Regions from separate parts of the Bradyrhizobium sp. CCBAU 53415 genome, predicted to be linked through region 2. Evidence: predicted binding sites of a transcription regulator. Region 2 holds the regulator's gene; the other holds the start of a gene.

Region 1 (7,822 bases), 250 kb from region 2:
GCTCTCCGGCAACCGCAACTTCGAAGGCCGTGTCTCGCCGGACGTGCAGGCGAACTACCTGGCCTCGCCGCCGCTGGTCGTCGCCTACGCGCTGGCGGGCAGCGTCACCAGGAACCTCGCCACCGAGCCGCTCGGCGAGGGCAAGGACGGCAAGCCGGTCTACCTGAAGGATATCTGGCCGACGACGAAGGAGATCAACGCCTTCATGAAGAAGTTCGTGACCGCGTCGATCTTCAAGAAGAAGTATGCCGACGTGTTCAAGGGCGACACCAACTGGCGCAAGATCAAGACGGTCGAGAGCGAGACCTATCGCTGGAACATGTCTTCGACCTATGTGCAGAACCCGCCCTATTTCGACGGCATGAAGAAGGAGCCGGAGCCGGTCACCGACATCGTCGAGGCGCGCATCCTCGCCATGTTCGGCGACAAGATCACCACCGACCACATCTCGCCGGCCGGTTCGATCAAGCTCACCTCGCCCGCCGGCAAATATCTCAGCGAGCACCAGGTACGCCCCGCCGACTTCAATCAGTACGGCACGCGCCGCGGCAACCATGAAGTCATGATGCGCGGCACCTTCGCCAACATCCGCATCAAGAACTTCATGCTGAAGGGCGCCGACGGCAACATTCCCGAGGGCGGCCTCACCAAGCACTGGCCCGACGGCGAGCAGATGTCGATCTACGACGCCGCGATGAAGTACCAGGAAGAGCAGGTGCCGCTGGTGGTGTTCGCCGGTGCCGAATACGGCAACGGCTCCTCGCGCGACTGGGCCGCGAAGGGCACGCGCCTGCTCGGCGTGCGCGCCGTGATCTGCCAGAGCTTCGAGCGCATCCACCGCTCCAACCTGGTCGGCATGGGCGTGCTGCCGCTGACCTTCGAGGAAGGCACCTCCTGGCAGTCGCTGGGCCTGAAGGGCGACGAGAAGGTCACGCTGCGCGGTCTCGTCGGCGACCTCAAGCCGCGCCAGAAGCTGACCGCGGAGATCGTCTCCGGCGACGGTTCGTTGCAGCGCGTTTCGCTGCTTTGCCGCATCGATACGCTGGACGAGCTCGACTACTACCGCAACGGCGGCATCCTGCACTACGTGCTGCGCAAGCTCGCGGCGTAAGCGCGGATTTGTGAACGATGGCTCACTGCGAAGTGAGTAGAAGCCTAAACGAAGGCGGCCTATCAAAGGCCGCCTTCGCGCGTTTGCGGTACGTTTCGGATGGGCCCGCCCGGCGCAAAACCCTCCCTTGGACGGTTGCCTGGGCGGACGAATGTGCCGCGCCCCCGTAAGAGTACGGTGATCATCAGGCGATAAGATTTCCCTTCCCACGAGCAATGGTGTGCGGCGTTCGACATGACGACAACAGCGGCTTCTCATCTGATTTCACGTTGGTCCGGCGCCCTCTGGTCGGGGGCTCTCGGCATATGTGCGATCATCGCCGTCATCCGTCCTGCCGAGGCTGATCCGCGCGCCGTCGTCGAGTTGTTCACCTCGCAGGGCTGCTCCTCCTGTCCGCCCGCCGACCAGATCATCGGCGATCTCTCCAAAGATCCCTCCGTCATCGCGCTGAGCATGCCGATCGACTATTGGGACTATCTCGGCTGGAAAGACACGCTGGCGGACTCGCGCTTCTCTGCGCGGCAGCGTGCCTATTCGCGCATGCGCGGCGACCGCGAAGTCTACACGCCGCAGGTCGTCGTCAACGGCTCCGCGCATGTCATCGGCAGCGATCGCGCCGGCATCGAGAGCGCGATCGGCAAGACGGACAAGGGTACTGGCGTGATGAGCGTACCGGTGACGATGTCACTCTCGGGTAAGCAGATCAACGTGTCGGTGGCAGCAAGCAAGGAGCCCGCGGTCTCGCGCGGCGAGGTCTGGATCTGCTCGATTGCCAGGTCGGTGCCGATCGCCATCACCCGTGGCGAGAATCGTGGACAGCAGGTCACCTATCACAACGTCGTGCGCAACCTGCTCAAGGTCGGCGACTGGACCGGCCGTCCGGAAAGCTGGACTGTGCCGATCGAGAACCTCACGCGCGACGGCGTCGACGGCGCGGTGGTCTATGTCCAGGACGGCAGCCGGGAGAAGCCCGGCCCGATGCTGGGCGCGGCGTACACGTCGCTGCATTGAAGCGCAGCACGCTTAAGATCGCCTCAGGACAATTTGTCTGTCGTCATTCCGGGCTCGCGCCAAGAGGCGCGCCCCGGAATGGCGGGAAGCAGAAACGTCCCGACGCAAACAAAAAAGGACCAACTCGCGTTGGCCCTCCTTGCCGTGCGTACACAGACCCGATCCTGTTCGACCCCGGGGGGCTGGGGGCTGAGGAATCCGGAACCGAAAGGACCGGGTCAACGCACATGATTCTTTTCGCAATTCAGGGCGGCGGGCGGTGGGCGGAAAAGCGGCGAGACTATGATTCCTGCTAACGGTCCCGTGACGGTTTGCCGCGATAAAGTTCCACCTCTGCGTGTGCCCCGTTGCGTGACGATTTGATGGGTTGAACCCCTTGCGGCGCGGAACGGTTGGCGCAATCATGCAACTGTCATGAGCGCGGTTCCGGGACGGTCTTCGCGGCCGCCATCATTCCGTGCGATGAGGAGGCGCTTCCCATGAGTTTGATGTCGGAGGATGCCGATCCGAGCGAGCAGCGCGCGGCGGCGCGTCCCGCCGCCGCGAATGCGCAGGCCAACCGAGTGACGTTCAACCGGCTCGAGCTGCACCGGATTCTCAATCTCTACGGCCGCATGGTCGCCGACGGCGAGTGGCGTGACTACGCCATCGACTTTCTGAAGGACCGCGCCGTCTTCTCGGTCTATCGCCGCGCCTCGGAAGTGCCGATCTATCGCATCGAGAAGGACCCGCGGCTCGCGCGCAAGCAGGGCATGTACAGCGTGATCTCGGCGACCGGGCTGATCCTGCGCCGCGGCCATGAGCTGGAGCGCGTGTTGCTGGTGATTGATCGGAAGCTGGCGGTGGTGTGACGACCTTCGGTCGTCATTCCCCCGCGCGACGAAGTCGCGAACTCCGGCGCGCAGTTGCGCGCCTGAGAAGCTCGATCCGCATTCGCAACCAGCTTCTGGATTCCGGTTCGATGCTAACGCATCGAACCGGAATGACAGATAAGGCTACGTTCCCGGCACCGTGCTGGCGCCCTCGCCGAGGTCCCGCTGCATCATCACCGTGTCCAGCCAGCGGCCGAATTTCAACCCGACACTGGGATGCGTGCCGATCATCTTGAAGCCGGCCTTGGTGTGCACGCCGATCGATCCGGCATTGGCGGAATCGCCGATCACCGCGATCATCTGGCGAAAGCCGCGCGCCTCGCATTCGGCGACCAGCCGCTCCAGCAGCAGAGAGCCGACACCGCGGCGGTGGAAAGAGGGATCGAGATAGATCGAGTTCTCGACCGTAAAACGATAGGCCGGCCGCGGGCGGTAGGCCCCGGCATAGGCATAGCCGGCCACGCGGCCGTCGAGGATCGCGACGAAATAGGGATAGCCGCCGTCCAGCAGCGCGCGATAGCGGCGCGTCATCTCTGAGAGGTCCGGCGGCTCCAGCTCGAATGTCGCCGTGCCCTCGCGGACGGCCTGCTGATAGATGGCGGTGATGGCGGGAAGGTCGGCCTCGGTCGTGGGCCTGATTTCGGGTGCGGACATGGCGGGAAGATAGCAGCGGTATCGCAACGAGCAACGCTGTTTCCGCATGCGTCATGGCCAGGCTTGTCCCGGCCATCCACGCCTTTACCCGCAGCACGAAGAACGTGGATGCCCGGGCATTCGCCTCGCCGAAGCGGCTTCGGCCGCGCAGGCGGGACAAGCCCGGGCATGACGGCGTGTTACGCAAACAAAAACCCCGGCCTCTCGGCCGGGGTTTGCGTCCGTTCTCTGGTCTGGCGCTTAGTCGCGCTGGCCGAGAAGCTGCAGCAGCAGCGTGAACAGGTTGATGAAGTTCAGGTACAGCGACAGCGCGCCGGTGATGGCCGCGCGCTCCGCGATGTCCCCGCCCGCCGAGGCATAGCCGTAGATGTAGTCGTTCTTCAGCCGCTGGGTATCCCAGGCGGTAAGGCCCGCGAACACCAGCACGCCGACCACCGACACGATGAACTGCAGCATCGAGCTTGCCAGGAACAGGTTCACCAGGCTCGCGATGATGATGCCGATCAGGCCCATGAACAGGAACGAGCCCATCCCGGTCAGGTCACGACGCGTGGTGTAGCCGTAGAGGCTGAGCGCACCGAAGGTCGCCGCGGTGATGAAGAACACCCGCACGATCGAGGTGTGCGTGAACACCAGGAAGATCGACGACAGCGAGATGCCCATCAGCGCCGAGAACACCCAGAACAGGATCTGGGCGGTCGAGGGCGCCAGACGGTTGATGCCCGCCGAGATCACGAACACCATCGCGAGCGGCGCGAGCATGAACAGCCACTTCAGCGGGCTCACGAACATCGCGTAGCCGAACGGCGTCAGGAACAGCTTGCCGACGCGGACCGCTTCCGGGGTCGGAACGTCGGTCACGGCGGCCATGTAGACGCCGAGCGCGGCCAGGCCGGTGATGGCCAGGCCAATGCTCATGTAATTGTAGATGCGCAGCATGTAGGCGCGCAGGCCGGCATCGACCGTCGCGGCGTCAACACGCCCGGCGGCCCTGCCGAAAGGAGAAGCGTAGTTACGGTCTAGGTCCGACATGGTCGAATTCCCGTTGGTTGGTCCGGTCCGGCATGAGGGTCGCCATGCCGCCGGTTCGTCAAACTCTATCTCGGATACCGACGCCAGCCGACTAAATTCTGGCTCACAATCGGGGCTCCGAACCCATTCGATATGTGGGAAACTAGCACATTCGCTGCAACCTTCCACGCGCGGCTGAATGTCGCCCTTGGCGGCAATCCTGACGCGAACCTGACGAGCAGTCGTGGTTAATCGCAGGAATCGTGCGATTCCGCTCGCGTGTACCCAACCGCTACATTTTGTCACAAATTCCGCAACACCATGGCGGGCTTCTTGTTCAACGCCAGTAGCGTGCCGGCGAGCCCGAGCCCGACGGTGACGACCAGGGCGGCCACCACCACGCCCGCCGCGCTGCCGGCCTGCCAGACGAAGCTCAGCGTCATCAGCCGCGTCACGATCATCCAGGCCGCGACGCTGCCGGCGATGACGCCGAACACCGCGGTGGCGAGCCCGATCAGGAGGTATTCGAGGGCATAGGCGCCGAGCAAGCGCAGGCGCGTCGCGCCCAGCGTCTTCAGGATCACCGCATCGTAGACCCGGTGACGGTGGCCGGCGGCGAGCGCCCCGCCCAGCACGAGGATCGCCGAGATCAGGGTCACGGCGCTGGCGCCGCGGATCGCCAGCGCCAGATTGGTCACGACCGAGCCGACCGTCTCCATCACCTCGCGCACGCGCACGCTCGTCACCATCGGATAGGCGGCGGCGACCTGCTTGATGATCTTGCCGTCGCCCGCAGCATCGCCGCCGGCCTCGGTCAGCGTTGCGATATGGGTATGCGGGGCCCCCTTGAAGGCGTTCGGCGAGAACACGAGGACGAAGTTGATGCCGAGACCCTGCCAGTCGATGGTGCGCAGATTGCCGATTCTCGCCGGGATGTCGCGGCCGAGCACGTTGACCACGATTTCGTCGCCGAGCTTGAGGCCGAGCCCGTCGGCGATCTTTTTCTCCATCGAGACCAGCGGCGGGCCGGAATAATCGGCGCTCCACCATTCGCCCTCGACCACCTTGGAACCTTTCGGCAACTCGCCGGTGTAGGTCAGGCCGCGGTCGCTCTGCAGCACCCATTCGGAATCGGTGGTGGGCTTGAGATCCTCGGCGCGCACGCCGCGCGCGGCGACAATGCGCCCGCGCAACATCGGCACGTCCTCGACCTTGGCGCCCGGCGCGATCCGGCGCAGATAGAGGTCGAACTGCTCGGCCTGCGCGCTCGGGATGTCGATGAAGAAGAACGATGGCGCCCGATCGGGCAGCGCCGCGAGGAACTGCCGGCGCAGATTGCCGTCGATCTGGGTGATGGTGACGAGCACGGCGAGCCCGAGTCCCAGCGACAGCACGACGGACGGCGTCAGCGCGCCGGGCCGGTGGATGTTGGCGATCGCCAACCGCAGCATCGGCAGCCGCGTCCGCGGCAGCCGCCGCGCGATTCCCATCAGCAGGGCGGCGATGCCGCGCAGCAGGGCGAAGACGACGACGGAGGAGGCCACGAACACCGCGGCGATGCGCTTGTCGAAGGACAGGCCGATCACCACCGCGACGAGCAGGGCGATCACGACGCCCATCAACACGAGATAGCTCGCACGCGGCCGATGCCATTCGGAACTGATGGTGTCGCGGAACAGCGCGGCCACCGGCACGTCGTGCACGCGCCCGAGCGGCCACAGGCCGAAAGCGAGCGCGGTGAGGAGGCCGTAGACGAAGGACAGCGCGAGCTCGTCGGCATGCAGGGCCGGCACCACCGGCAGCGGCAACAGCTTGCCGAACAGGCCGACGATCGCGAACGGCATGGCGGCGCCGAGCGCAAGGCCGATCACCGAGCCGATCGCGGCCAGCAGGATGACCTGCGCCAGATAGATGCCGAAGACGTCGCGTCCTGTTGCGCCGACGGCCTTGAGGGCCGCGATCACCTCGAGCCGGCGATCGATATGGCTCTTCACGGCATTGGCAACGCCGACACCGCCGACCAGCAGCGCGGCGAGACCGACCAGCGTCAGGAACTGCGTGAAGCGGTTGATGTTGCGTTCGAGCTGCGGCGAAGCGTTGGAGCGGCTGCGGATCTCCCAGCCGGCCTGCGGCGCGGCGCTCCGCGCATCCGCGATGAAGGCTTCGGTGGCGCGCTCATCGTTCGCGACATCGGGCAGCTTCACCCGGTAGACCCAGCGCACCAGGCTGCCGGGCTGGATCAGGCCGGTGGCGCGCAGGCCCGCTTCGCTGATCAGGAAACGCGGCCCGAAACCGATGCCGCCGGCGAGCTTGTCGGGCTCGGCTTCGACGGTCGAGCGGATCTGGAAGGTCGCCGAGCCGATGGTGACGCGGTCGCCGGTCTTGAGCGACAATCGCGCCAGCAGCGTCGGATCGGCGGCGGCGCCGAACGCGCCGTCTCGCTCCGCGAGCAGATCGGACATCGGCAGTGGCGGTGCCAATGTCAGCTGGCCCAGCATCGGATAGGTGTTGTCGACCGCCTTCATCTCGACCAGTGCGAGCTGGCCGTCGGGCGCGCGCGCCATGCCGCGCAAGGTGGCGGCGGTCGACACCGAGCCGCGCGAGCGCAGGAAGGCGACCTCTTCAGGTTTCGCCTCGCGCTGGAACAGCACGAAGGAGACGTCGCCGCCGAGCAGCGTGCGGCCCTCGCGGGCAAGGCCGTCGGAGAGACTCGCCGACACCGAGCCGACGCCGGCGATCGCCATCACGCCGAGCGCGATGCAGGCGATGAAGACGTAGAAGCCGCGCAGGCCGCCGCGCAATTCGCGGAGCGCATAACGCAACGACAGCGCGACGCCGCCGGGCTTCGCGAAGGATTCGGTGACCGTGCTCATGCCGGCGCGGACTGCGTGTCGATGCGGCCAGATCGCAGGCGGATCACGCGATCGCAGCGATGCGCGAGCGAGGAATCGTGCGTGACCAGCACCAGGGTCATGCCGCGCTCGGCGTGCTTGCTGAACAGGAGATCGACGATCTGCTTTCCGGTTGTCTCGTCGAGATTGCCGGTCGGCTCGTCGGCGACGAGGATCGCGGGATCGGGCGCCAGTGCGCGAGCGAGCGCAACGCGCTGCTGCTCGCCGCCGGAGAGCTGCGTCGGATAGTGATGCAGGCGATCGCCGAGCCC
Region 2 (7,822 bases):
TTCCCGTTCCCGATCTATTCGAAGTGGGCTGACGCCTACAAAAAGGAGACCGGCAACGGTCTGAACTATCAGTCGATCGGCTCCGGCGGCGGCATCAAGCAGATCCAGGCCAAGACCGTGACCTTCGGCGCCAGCGACGCGCCGCTCAAGGCCGAGCAGCTCGAGAAGGATGGTCTCGTCCAGTGGCCGATGGTGATGGGTGCGATCGTCCCGGTCGTCAACATCGAGGGCGTGAAGCCCGGCGAGATGGTGTTCGACGGCGAGACGCTGGCCAACGTCTATCTCGGCAAGATCACCAAGTGGGATGATCCGGCCATCAAGAAGCTCAATCCGAACGTGAAGCTGCCGTCGGAGGCGATCACCGTGGTCCGCCGTTCGGACGGTTCGGGCACCACCTTCAACTTCACCAACTACCTCTCCAAGGTCAGCGCGGACTGGAAGAGCAAGGTCGGCGAGGGCACCGCGGTCGAGTGGCCGGTCGGCGTCGGCGCCAAGGGCAACGAAGGCGTGTCGGGCAATATCAGCCAGACCAAGAACTCGATCGGCTACGTCGAGTACGCCTATGCCAAGCAGAACAAGCTGACCTACACCAAGATGGTCAACAAGGCCGGCAAGACGGTTGAGCCGACGATGGAGTCGTTCCAGTCGGCCGCATCCAATGCCGACTGGGCTCATGCGCCCGGCTACTATGTCATCCTGACCGACCAGCCCGGCGACAAGTCTTGGCCGATCACCGCCTCGACCTTCATCCTGATGCACAAGGAGCCGGTCGACAAGGCCGCCGCCAAGGAAGCCCTCAAGTTCTTCGCCTGGGCCTTCAAGAACGGCGACAAGATGGCTGAGGAGCTCGACTACATCCCGATGCCGGACAACGTGGTCAAGCTGATCGAGAAGACCTGGTCGGCCGACATCAAGAGCTGAGCTTTCGCGATTGCTCGCGCCCCGTCGTTCCGGGGCGCGAGCGCCGCGAGCGACCCGGAATCTCGTCATTCCGGGTCTGGTCCTTCGGACCATCCCGGAATGACGCCGGATAGATCGTCGACAAGACCGCCTTTGTTGGCGGCACGCAGATGGCGTAAGTAAAACAGGGGATCGACGTGGCTGAGATGGCTGTCGAGAGCAATGTGATTGATGCTGCCGGTCCATATGACCGCGCCAAGGCCTTGAGCGCGTTCAAGCTCGGCGACGTCACCTTCTATTGGATCACGCGGTTGTCCGCGATCTCGGTGCTGCTCATTCTCGGCGGCATCATCATCTCGCTGATCGTCGGGGCGTTCCCGGCGATCAAGGAATATGGCCTCTCCTTCCTGTGGACGCAGCGCTGGGCGCCGTCGGCCGATCCGCCCGTGCTCGGCGCGCTCGGGCCGATGTACGGCACGCTCGTCACCTCCTTCATCGCGATGCTGATCGCCATTCCCGTCGGTCTCGGCATTGCGATCTTCCTCACCGAGCTTTGTCCGCAATGGCTGCGCCGCCCGATCGGCATGGCGATCGAGCTGCTCGCCGGCATTCCCTCGATTATCTACGGCATGTGGGGCTTTTTCGTGCTCGGGCCGTTCCTGGCCAACACCTTCCAGCCCTTCATGATCAGGGTGTTCGACGGCGTTCCTGTGCTGGGTGCGATCTTCGCCGGTCCCCCGTCCTATCTCAGCCTGTTCAACGCCTCGCTGATCCTCGCCATCATGGTGCTGCCCTTCATCACCTCGATCTCGGTCGACGTGTTCAAGACGGTGCCGCCGGTGCTGAAGGAAGCCGCCTACGGCGTCGGTTGTACCACGTGGGAAGTCGTGCGCAGCGTGGTGATCCCCTACACCCGCGTCGGCATCATCGGCGGTGTCATGCTGGCGCTGGGTCGCGCGCTCGGCGAGACGATGGCCGTGACCTTCATCATCGGCAATTCGTTCCGCATCTCCTCGTCGATCTTCGCCCCGGGCACCACGATCTCAGCGGCGATCGCATCCGAGTTCGCCGAGAGCGACGGCCTGCACCAGTCCGGCCTGATCCTGCTCGGTCTGCTGCTGTTCGTGCTGACGTTCTTCGTGCTCGCGGCCGCGCGGCTGATGCTGATGCGCCTGGAAACCAAGGCCGGAAAGTGAAGCCATGAACCCGATCTATTCGCGCCGCCGCCGCTGGGACATCGTCATACGCGGCCTCTGCATCGCAGCCGCCGCCTTCGGCGTCACCTGGCTCGCGCTGATCCTGATCACGCTGCTCTACAACGGTCTGGCCGGGCTCAACCTTCAGGTCTTCACCGCAGACACGCCGCCGCCCGGATCGAGCGAGGGCGGCCTGCGCAACGCCATCGTCGGCTCGCTGATCATGACCGTGATCGGTGTCGGCATCGGCGCGCCGCTCGGCATGTTCGCCGGTACCTATCTCGCCGAATACGGCCGCAACGACAAGCTGACCTCGGTGATCCGTTTCATCAACGACATCCTCTTGTCGGCGCCCTCGATCATCATCGGCCTGTTCATCTATGGTGCGGTCGTGGTGCCGATGCGAGGCTTCTCGGCAATCGCCGGCGCGCTGGCGCTCGCCGTGATCGTGATCCCCGTCGTGGTGCGCACCACGGAGGACATGCTGCTGCTGGTGCCGAACCCGCTGCGTGAAGCCGCCAGCGCACTCGGTCTGCCGCGTTCGCTGGTGATCAAGCGCATCGCCTACCGTGCGGCGCGCTCCGGCCTCATCACCGGCGTGCTGCTCGCCACCGCCCGCGTCGCCGGCGAGACCGCGCCGCTGCTGTTCACCGCGCTGTCCAACCAGTTCTTCAGCCTGAGCCTGGACAAGACGATGGCCAACTTGCCGGTGACCATCAACAACTTCGTGCAGAGCCCCTACGCCTACTGGAAGCAACTCGCCTGGAGCGGGGCGCTGCTGATCACCCTGACTGTGCTTGCCCTGAACATTGGCGCCCGCATCCTTGGTGCCGAGAGGACCGCAAAATGAGTGAAATGTCTATTTCCGTAAGCGCGCCGACCGTTCATCCCGGCTCGCAGCCGCTGCCCGAGGCGCCTGCCAAGGTCACCGCGCGCAACCTCAATTTCTACTACGGTGAGCACCATGCGCTGAAGAACATCAATCTGGCGCTGGGTACCAATCGCGTCACGGCCTTTATCGGCCCGTCCGGCTGCGGCAAGTCGACCCTGCTGCGCATCTTCAACCGGATGTACGACCTCTATCCGGGCCAGCGCGCCACCGGCCAGCTGTTGCTCGACCAGACCAACATTCTCGACCCCAAGCTCGACCTCAATCTGCTGCGCGCCCGGGTCGGCATGGTGTTCCAGAAGCCGACGCCGTTCCCGATGACGATCTACGAGAACATCGCCTTCGGCATCCGCCTCTACGAGAAGATCTCGAAGTCCGAGATGGACGATCGCGTCGAGAAGGCGCTGCGCGGCGGCGCGCTGTGGAACGAGGTCAAGGACAAGCTCAACGCCTCCGGCCTGTCGCTCTCGGGCGGCCAGCAGCAGCGCCTGTGCATCGCCCGCACCGTCGCGGTGCGCCCCGAGGTGATCCTGTTCGACGAGCCCTGCTCGGCGCTCGATCCGATCTCGACCGCCAAGGTCGAGGAGCTGATCCAGGAACTGTCCGAGAACTACACGATCGCGATCGTCACCCACAACATGCAGCAGGCCGCGCGCGTCTCCGACAAGACCGCCTTCATGTATCTTGGCGAGCTGATCGAGTTCGACGACACCAGCAAGATCTTCACGTCGCCGACCGACCGGCGAACGCAGGATTACATCACCGGCCGGTTCGGCTGAGGAGACGGGACATGGGTACTGAACATACCGCAAAGGCTTTTGACACCGACCTCCAGGAGCTCACCCGCCTGGTCGCCGAAATGGGCGGGATCGCCGAGCGCATGATCGTCGATTCCGTCGACGCGCTGATCCGCCGCGACGTCGCGCTCGGCCAGCGCGTCGTCGCCACCGACGCCGATCTCGACATGCTGCAGAAGCGCATCGAGGAGCGCGCGGTGCTCACCATCGCCCGCCGCCAGCCGATGGCGGTCGACCTGCGCGAGATCGTCGGCGCCATGCGCGTTGCGACCGATCTCGAGCGCATCGGCGACCTCGCCAAGAACATGGGCAAGCGCGTCGCCGCGCTGGAGACCGACTTCCATCCGCTCAAGCTGTTCCGCGGCCTGGAGCACATGACCGATCTCGTGCAGCAGCAGGTCAAGTCGGTGCTGGACGCCTATGCCGCTCACGACCTGCCGGCGGCGATGGCGGTGTGGAAGGGCGACGAGGAAGTCGACGCGATCTGCACCTCGCTGTTCCGCGAGCTCCTCACCTACATGATGGAGGATCCGCGCAACATCTCGTTCTGCATCCACCTGATGTTCTGTGCCAAGAACATCGAGCGGATCGGCGACCATGCCACCAACATCGCCGAGACCGTGTTCTACATGATCGAGGGCCAGGCCATCACCGACAAGCGGCCGAAGGGCGACATGACCACGTTCGCCACGACGATACCGAATACCTGAAGACTTAAGGAGCGACGGTACCATGGGCGCACGCATTATGGTGGTTGAGGACGAGGAAGCTCTCACCGAGCTTCTCCGTTACAACCTCGAAGGCGACGGCTATGACGTCGAGACGGTGATGCGCGGCGATGACGCCGACACCCGCCTCAAGGAGCACATTCCCGATCTGATCGTGCTCGACTGGATGCTGCCGGGCCTGTCAGGCATCGAGCTGTGCCGGCGGCTGCGCACCCGCTCCGAGACCAAGCAGCTGCCGATCATCATGCTCACCGCCCGCGGCGAGGAGAGCGAGCGGGTGCGGGGACTTGCGACCGGCGCCGACGACTATATCGTCAAGCCATTCTCGGTGCCGGAACTGCTGGCGCGCGTGAAGGGTCTGCTCAGGCGCGCGAGCCCCGAGCGGCTCGCCACGGTGCTCGCCTATGGCGACATCGAGCTCGACCGTGACAAGCGCCGCGTCGCGCGTTCGGGCCGGCCGATCGACCTCGGCCCGACCGAATATCGCCTGCTGGAGTTCTTCCTGGAGCATCCCGGCCGGGTGTTCTCGCGCGAGCAACTGCTCGACAGCGTCTGGGGCCGCGACATCTACATCGATGAACGCACCGTCGACGTTCATATCGGTCGTCTCCGCAAGCTGCTCAATCTCGGCCGCGAGCAGGACCCGATCCGCACCGTCCGCGGCGCCGGTTATGCGCTCGACGATCGCTTTGCGAAGGCGGAGCAGACCTAAAGCATGATCCGGAAAAGTGCGCAGCGGTTTTCCGAAAAGATCATGCTTAAACGACGACCTACAGCGCGATGACGATTCATCCTGATCGCATCGCGCTTTAGTCTAAGGTTTGCAGACTTTGGTTTGGCGTAGTGCAATCACACTCTCAGTGTCGTCCCTGCGAACGCAGAGACCCATAACCACAGGAAGTGGTTTGGCGAAGACTCGGAGTGATCATCCCGTGCAATGACAGCGCCCCGGGATTATGGGTCCCTGCGCCCCGTGCGCAATTGCGCACCAGGCAGGGACGACATCCGATGTGTTGAGCCGTTTTCGCGCGCCGGCTGACGAGGCGCGCTGATAACCTACCGCGTTCCCGGCTTGGCCGGTGCGCGCCGGCGATCTGCCGCCGGCTGATAGGCCACGCGCGAATGCTGGGCGCAGTAGGGCAGGCCGGACAGCGCCTTGCCGCCGCAGAAGAAGAAATCCGGGCTCGAGGGATCGCCGACCGGCCAGTGGCAGGTCGCCTCGTTCAATTCCAGCAGCGACAGTCGCTGGCTCATCGGCACCACGTTGTCGTAGGTGACCGGCTCGGCCTCCACCTCGACCTCGAAGGCCTGCGCCAGCGCGGTGTTGCCGCGCGCAACGGGGCGGGTCACCCGCATCATGTGCTGCGCGGGCCGTGCCTTGCGCGGCCGGGGCGCTGCCGAAGAAGGGCTCTTGGCGCGGCCGGACAGGCCGAGCCGGTGCACTTTGCCGATCACGGCATTGCGGGTCACATTGCCGAGCTCCGCCGCAATCTGGCTGGCCGAAAGTCCGGCCTCCCAGAGCTTTTTCAGCTGCTCGACGCGATCATCGGACCAGGTCAAAACCGTCATTGCACCCTTTCCCTCGCTGCGAGCCTGCCATCCTGGAGCCTTCGCAGCGAATGCCTAAGCCTTGAAAACCCGTGCCGCCAGAATCCCTTAAGGCTCGCCGGGCGCACCAAAGACGCCCGAACGTTTACGCCGGTACATGAGGACTCTTGGGATCAGAACCGCTGCACGAGATATCGTATCTGACAGTCCAAACGCTACAATATGGCGTGACTCCCGCGCAAGAGTCCGCCGGCTCGCTTCCACATGTTCCGTGGTGAAAACCCGCAAAACCGGCACCGCAAGACTACGGATTCAGCGTTTCGCGAGGCTTTCCGGGCGGCATTGACACCCGTCTTGTCAGGCATAAGATAGCGTCACGTGCCGCCCTTAAAAGGCGGCACGTTTCGTTTTCCGGGCCGGGCAATGGTGCGTTGCGCAATGCACGCTTCACGCCGTCCGCAACATTCAAGTGACGTCATGACCAACAGCGCCGCGCCGCATTTGCTCCCCGTTTTCGCCAGGGCCGACCTCGGTTTCGAGCGCGGCGAAGGCTGCTGGCTGGTCGCGACCAATGGGGATCGCTATCTCGATTTCACCTCGGGCGTGGCGGTGAATGCGCTCGGCCATGTTCATCCCGCGCTGGTCAAGGCGCTGCAGGAGCAGGCGACGAAGCTCTGGCACATGTCGAACCTGTTCCAGAGCCCCGACGGCGAGAAGCTCGCAAGCCGCCTCTGCAACGAGAGTTTTGCCGACTTCGTGTTCTTCTGCAATTCCGGCGCCGAGGCGCTGGAAGGCGTGATCAAGCTGGTCCGCCATCATCACTTCTCCAAGGGGCATCCCGAGCGCTATCGCATGATCACCTTCGAGGGCGCCTTCCACGGCCGCACGCTGGCAACGCTCGCCGCTACCGGATCTGCAAAATATCTCGAGGGCTTCGGTCCGCCGATGGACGGCTTCGACCAGGTGCCGCATGGCGACCTGGAAGCTGTGAAGAAGGCGATCGGCCCGCATACCGCCGGCATTCTCATCGAGCCGATCCAGGGCGAGGGCGGTGTTCGTTCTGCGCCTCCCGCCTTCCTCAAGGCACTGCGCGAGCTCTGCAATGAGCGCGGCCTGTTGCTCGCCTTCGACGAGGTGCAGACCGGCATGGGCCGCACCGGCGAACTCTTTGCCTACAAGCGCACCGGCGTCGTGCCCGACGTGATGTCGCTGGCGAAGGCGCTCGGTGGCGGTTTCCCGATCGGCGCGGTGCTCGCCACCGCCGACGCGGCGCGCGGCATGGGGCCGGGCTCGCACGGTTCGACCTTCGGCGGCAATCCGCTCGCGATCTCGGCTGCGAACGCCGTTCTCGACGTCATGCTCAAGCCCGGCTTCTTCGATCACGTTCAGAAGATGTCGCTGCTGCTGAAGCAGAAGCTCGCCTCGGTGATCGACCGTCATCCTGATGTCGTCAGCGAGGTGCGCGGCGAGGGCCTCCTGATCGGCATCAAGGCCGTGGTGCCCGCAGGCGACCTCGTCGCGGCGCTGCGCGCCGAAAAATTGCTCACCGTCGGAGCAGGCGACAATGTCGTGCGCTTCCTGCCACCCTTGATCGTCACTGAAGCGGAGATCGAGGACAGCGTCGGGCGGCTCGAACGCGCCTGCACTGCGATCTCATCCAGCCAGACCAAGCGGGCGGCAAGCTGATGAACAAGACGCCCAACAAGACTCCAAAGCACTTCCTGGATATCAACGAGCTGCCGCTGTCGGAGCTCAAGAGCATGC

The links. The regulator PhoB, encoded in region 2, activates phosphate uptake and scavenging genes when phosphate is short. The targets are predictions, from matches to a motif close to TGTCATNNANCTGTCAT.
Region 1: the regulator PhoB is predicted to act here: its motif matches at 2,522-2,538, upstream of XH87_RS06635 (DUF2794 domain-containing protein).

The regions. Positions count from the first base shown of each region.
Region 1 is NZ_LBJF01000002.1:48,277-56,098, forward strand. Features, by position in the region: gene acnA (aconitate hydratase AcnA) at 1-1,111, shown strand, start outside; gene XH87_RS06630 (DUF1223 domain-containing protein) at 1,346-2,122, shown strand; gene XH87_RS06635 (DUF2794 domain-containing protein) at 2,602-2,973, shown strand; gene XH87_RS06640 (GNAT family N-acetyltransferase) at 3,118-3,648, opposite strand; gene XH87_RS06645 (Bax inhibitor-1/YccA family protein) at 3,889-4,680, opposite strand; gene XH87_RS06650 (ABC transporter permease) at 4,962-7,532, opposite strand; gene XH87_RS06655 (ABC transporter ATP-binding protein) at 7,529-7,822, opposite strand, start outside.
Region 2 is NZ_LBJF01000002.1:296,312-304,133, forward strand. Features, by position in the region: gene pstS (phosphate ABC transporter substrate-binding protein PstS) at 1-921, shown strand, start outside; gene pstC (phosphate ABC transporter permease subunit PstC) at 1,107-2,096, shown strand; gene pstA (phosphate ABC transporter permease PstA) at 2,101-2,946, shown strand; gene pstB (phosphate ABC transporter ATP-binding protein PstB) at 2,943-3,764, shown strand; gene phoU (phosphate signaling complex protein PhoU) at 3,776-4,492, shown strand; gene phoB (phosphate regulon transcriptional regulator PhoB) at 4,515-5,222, shown strand; gene XH87_RS07740 (GcrA family cell cycle regulator) at 5,567-6,079, opposite strand; gene XH87_RS07745 (aspartate aminotransferase family protein) at 6,536-7,744, shown strand; gene argF (ornithine carbamoyltransferase) at 7,744-7,822, shown strand, end outside.